DNA from 2 places in the Paenibacillus sp. FSL H8-0261 genome. Region 2 is predicted to be linked to the other one. Evidence: riboswitches for the same ligand, from Rfam matches in the RefSeq annotation. Region 2 holds a riboswitch; the other holds the start of a gene.

Region 1 (2,462 bases), 2.5 Mb from region 2:
AGCCTTCACCAAATCTGGATTCTCAGAAATCTGTTTCTCACTCGTGGTCAGCACAGGGGTGTAATAATCGAGCTGAGGCGCATAATCCTTCAAGTAGAGCATATCCAGAGGCTCACCACGCAGTTCGGCTTCAATACCGGTCCAAGCGTAGAAGATCCAAGCGAAATCAATGTCACGTTTGACTGCAGTAAAATAGTCAGCTTCACCAATACTGATTAGCTTCACCTTTTTCACATCGCCACCAACAGGGTCCATGATCGCCTTCATGGCTGCTTCCTCAGCGGGAGAGCCCCAACCTCCGTAAGTTTTACCCTCAAAATCTTTTGGTGATTTAATCTTGCGATCCACTGGAGCGGCGAATCCCGAAGTATTATGCTGAATAATGGCTGCAATCGAGACAAGGGGAACGCCTTGTAGACGGGCTAGAGTCAATCCTTCCTGAGCGCTGATCCCAAAAGCGGCTTCGCCAGAGGTAACCATAGTATCAGAACCCGCTGCGCCAGGTTGAACGATTTCTACATCCAGACCTTCTTCCGCGTAATAACCAAGATCCTTGGCTACGTATAGACCGGTGTGGTTCGTATTCGGTGTCCAATCCAGTGCAACCTTAACTTTGGTAAGCTCTTTCGGAGCATTTGATCCGGTCGCTGCATTCGAATCCGCAGCATTTCCTTTGTTTCCGGCTGTATTCCCATTGTTGCTGCCGCATCCGGCAATCGCAAGAATGAGCATACAGGTGAGGCTAAGCATAAGTGCTTTTTTGAGTTGCATGTCTTCTTCTCTCCTTTAAGGTTGCCAGATCCCGTCATCCAACATGAACCATAAAGTGTAGTATGTACATTTCTTCTACATCTTTTGTGATCTACACAAAAAAAGCGCCCCGAGTGATCGGGACGCTGGCTTGGCGCAAGGTTAGTAAAGGTCACAGGGACCAAAACCAATTGGCGATTCCTACGCTGGCATTATCCAGATCAGGTATAAGGGTCAGTATCTTGTGGGATACAATCTCAGCCGGCCAATTCCAGCACCCCTGGTTCTATGAAGTTAACGGGTATTTCTCGCTTAAACGCTAATCGTCTTTATAAGGACGCTGAAGGCGTTTATGCTTGCATACGGTGTATTATAGACGGCTGTTCTCGGAATGTCTAGTAGCACGCTCCTAAATTTTTCAAATCTCTCCGTCCGTTTTCATTAATCCAGATCTTTATGTTTCTTGCGATGACGCCGCTTAAGCTCAGTAACCAGAGCACCTAGCGTAAGGACAACACTGATCATTATCCCGCTCATAATCACGAAAAGAGCAAGAAACTCAAAGGGGGAATAGCTAACCATCTTACTCCATTGAATCTTTCCATCCAGATCGTCAATGACTTGATTCATGCCATAAATCCCACTTACCACCGTAAATACAGTGAGGATCATCAGCAGATTATCCCGGCGCTTCGACTGGAACTTATCTTGATACTGAAAAAGGTCAGTCAAGGTTTCTTTTACTTCCTCGAACAGAGCGTCGTTCCCGTATACTTTACGCAGCTGAAGAAAAATCTCCCGTCCTTGCGACTGTGAAATCAGCTCCAAGAAATAGAACTTTGCCGAGAATTTATTAATCGAGTAGATTAAATTATCGATCTCATCATAATCGTGGTTTATGCGTAGTCGGGAATGCATATTTGCCAGCTTTAGCAGAACGATTTTGTGGAAAATATTGAGTAGAAATCCGTAATAATATTGCCCGTACATCTGGTTGGCGAGGCTAACGGCGATCTTTGGTTCAGCTCGGGTTAGACAGCAAAAGGTCTGCTCATTCATCATATAATACGAGTCTGGGCCCCATCGATTATAGGAATGCTCATGACAGTAGTTCGCAATATACGCTGGATCGCTGGCACTGGCATAGGGCTTCCCGTTCAGATCAATTCCATCAAGCTGAGAGGCGCGATAGCGTATATTTATACTAATCTCATCAGAATCCCCTTCACTCTGAAAGCCATAAAAGGCTTGCACCTGCATTCTTTCATCTACGAAAAAGGGAAGGGTCTCGAAATAAGCCCCATTAATATCCGAGTGATCCAGAAAAGGCTCCAGTCCATCCACCAGATTTCGGAAGACAAAATCCTCTACCATCTCATAGGTCTGTTCTCCGCAATGGATATAGGTGTAGTCATCCTGTACGAAGGTATTCTCAAGCGTCCGGAAGCGGTCCGCGAATTCCAGTGCATTACTAAAGGGAATCGAATCCCCCTCAAGCTGGACACGTATCGTCACAAATCCAAGCTGAAAAGGACATATGAATATATCCGTCGAGAGAATTTTAAAAAATATAGACTGCTGAGGAATCTCTAGAATACAGTCCAGATTATTGACTCTGGAAAAGCGGCGGAAAGAGTCTTCATCCTTCTTGCGTGGAAAAAGAATGTGTGCAGCAAACGGTAAATAGGTGCGCTCCATCCGTTCATGGGAAA
Region 2 (2,462 bases):
AATACAGCGGCGAACATTTCGGCACTTTGCATATTTCCGGCCATCCTTCGGCTAAAGTAACCGAGTCCTTTGCTGCCTCCAAGCCATTCGCCGATGGTTGCTCCAATCACGCAGTACACAATGGATAGCTTTAGTCCTGAGAAAAAAGAGGGCAGCGCCAGCGGAATTTGGGTTTTAGCAAGCAGTTGCCAGCGGTTTGCGCCAAATGTTAACAATAAGTCTTTGTAGGCTTGACCACTTGTACGAAGTCCGTCATATGTACTCACAACGACTGGAAAAAAAGCAGTTAGAAACACAACAGCCACTTTGCTCCACAGCGTATATCCGAACCACATAATAAAAATGGGGGATAGCGCGATTAACGGGATCGTCTGACTGATAATAAGGAACGGATAGATGGCTTTTTCAAGGGGGCGAAACAAGAACATTCCGGTGCCCAGCAGTGAACCACAGATAACCGAGAGAACAAAACCTACCAATATTTCCTGCAGTGTCGCCATTAAATGCGGTCTGAGTAATTGCCTGTGTTCGATCAATGCGATACCTATTGAAGAAGGTGCAGGTAGGATAAAGGCTGGAATCAAGTGAAGACGAACAGCTGATTCCCAGATCACAAGAATGAACAATAGCAGTAGAATGAAGGGGCCGTAATTGTTTAGATGTTTTTTAAAAGGTATGGGCTGCATACAGTCTCCGCTCCAACTCTTCCCGTAACGCTATAAACCGGGGTTCATAGTTCATCTTGTAATGTCTTGGCCTCGGTAAATCAACGACGATCTCCTGTAATTCGCTATGCATGCCTCCAGACAATAAATAAATCCGATCGCTTAGTAACAGCGCTTCCTCTAGATCATGGGTGATGAGCATCGCAGTTTGATCCAGCTCATCCCAAAGCTCCAACAGCCAACGGTGTATCTCACGTTTGTTCATAGCGTCGAGCGCTCCAAATGGCTCATCTAACAGCATAAGACCGGCCCCGCCGCCAGCTACAAGCGTTCGTAGAAATGCGACTCGCTGTTTCATGCCACCCGATAGCTCATGGGGATAAGCCCTCTCTACATCGGCCAAACCGAAGCGTGACAGCATTTCCCGAATGTGAGAGATCGTCTGTTGTTTACTAAACCTTGGTTTAATCTCCCAGGGCAAAAGACAGTTGTCGAGCACAGTTCTCCAAGGCAGCAGCAAATCCTGCTGAGGCATGTATGAGATCTGACCTAAGCGAGTAGAGGATGACGAGTTCAAATGAATTATTATTTTCCCATGAGTGGGTTCGAGTAAGCCTGCTATAGTTTTGAAAAGCGTACTTTTTCCGCATCCGCTAGCCCCAATGACAGAAACAAACTCACCTTGCCTGATATCCATGGATAGATCTGCGAATACAGGGGGTTGTTCTGATTCCGGAAAAGAGTAGGTTAAGCCTTGAATGGATAGGATTGTCGTGATGATCGAACCTCCTAAAAAGTTTTGTGAGCGTTGGCTTCTTGGAAAGCATCGTACAAAACTTGCTTCGAAAGCCTACGCTTAAGTTTTGTGATTGATTGTAAACAAATAAAGACCCATTCATTTCCGGTGGGAAATAAATGGGTCAAAAAGTTCATTCAGCATAGGAACACTAAAAATGCATGGGATGAAAATTCTGCTCCACTTCCCTCCGCTGGTATGATCCAGATCAGGTTCCAAGGGTCCGGAGCTTGAAGCTCCGTCTCAGTCGGCCGACTCCCCTAGTGAAATAACAGTTCCATATTTAATTTGTTTATAAATATACCATATCTTTCTGAGATGTAAAGAGAGGATCTTGTGAAGGATTATTCTAAGAATGGGTAATATAAGGGTAGAGATTTACCTAATATTACAATTCCGATGAATATAATCGGAAAAAATCATTGACGGTAAACATCAGCCAGTGTAGTATACAATTTACCGGATGAATTCCGGGTAAAGAGAGGGGAATTAATAATGAAAAAATTAAGTTTAACTATTCTATTGGCGTTAACCGTGGTGTTTGTAGCGGCCTGCGGCAATAATTCGAATACCGATACTTCTAAAAATTCTTCAGCTGGAACGAATGGTGGAAATACAGCCACTGCGCAAAACAGTCTGGAAGCTGTTAAAGCTAGCGGCAAATTGCGTATAGGAACAGAAGGGACGTATGCACCCTTTACTTATCATGACGCTTCGGGGAAACTGACCGGCTTTGACGTAGAAATTGCTGAGGAAGTAGCGAAGCGCCTCGGTGTTGAACCAGAATTTTTTGAGACACAGTGGGACGGCATTTTTGCTGGGATGGATGCCAAGCGTTTTGATGTTATTTTTAACGAAGTATCCATTAATGAAGATCGTAAAGTGAAATATGATTTCTCTGAACCGTATATCGTATCTAAAGCGGTATTGATAGTGAGTGAAAACAATGAGGATATCAAAACATTTGCAGATCTTAAGGGTAAAAAAGCTGGACAATCTCT

The links. A riboswitch is a leader RNA that binds a small molecule or an ion and turns the genes downstream of it on or off. The one in region 2 is predicted to bind thiamine pyrophosphate.
Region 1: another riboswitch for thiamine pyrophosphate. It lies ahead of MHI27_RS02095 (ABC transporter substrate-binding protein); the one in region 2 lies ahead of MHI27_RS12850 (ABC transporter ATP-binding protein).

What each region holds. Positions count from the first base shown of each region.
Region 1 is NZ_CP150297.1:466,862-469,323, forward strand. It holds gene MHI27_RS02095 (ABC transporter substrate-binding protein) at 1-771, opposite strand, end outside; TPP riboswitch at 932-1,042, opposite strand; gene MHI27_RS02100 (hypothetical protein) at 1,192-2,462, opposite strand, start outside.
Region 2 is NZ_CP150297.1:2,917,114-2,919,575, forward strand. It holds gene MHI27_RS12845 (ABC transporter permease) at 1-686, opposite strand, end outside; gene MHI27_RS12850 (ABC transporter ATP-binding protein) at 667-1,362, opposite strand; TPP riboswitch at 1,630-1,733, opposite strand; gene MHI27_RS12855 (amino acid ABC transporter substrate-binding protein) at 1,957-2,462, shown strand, end outside.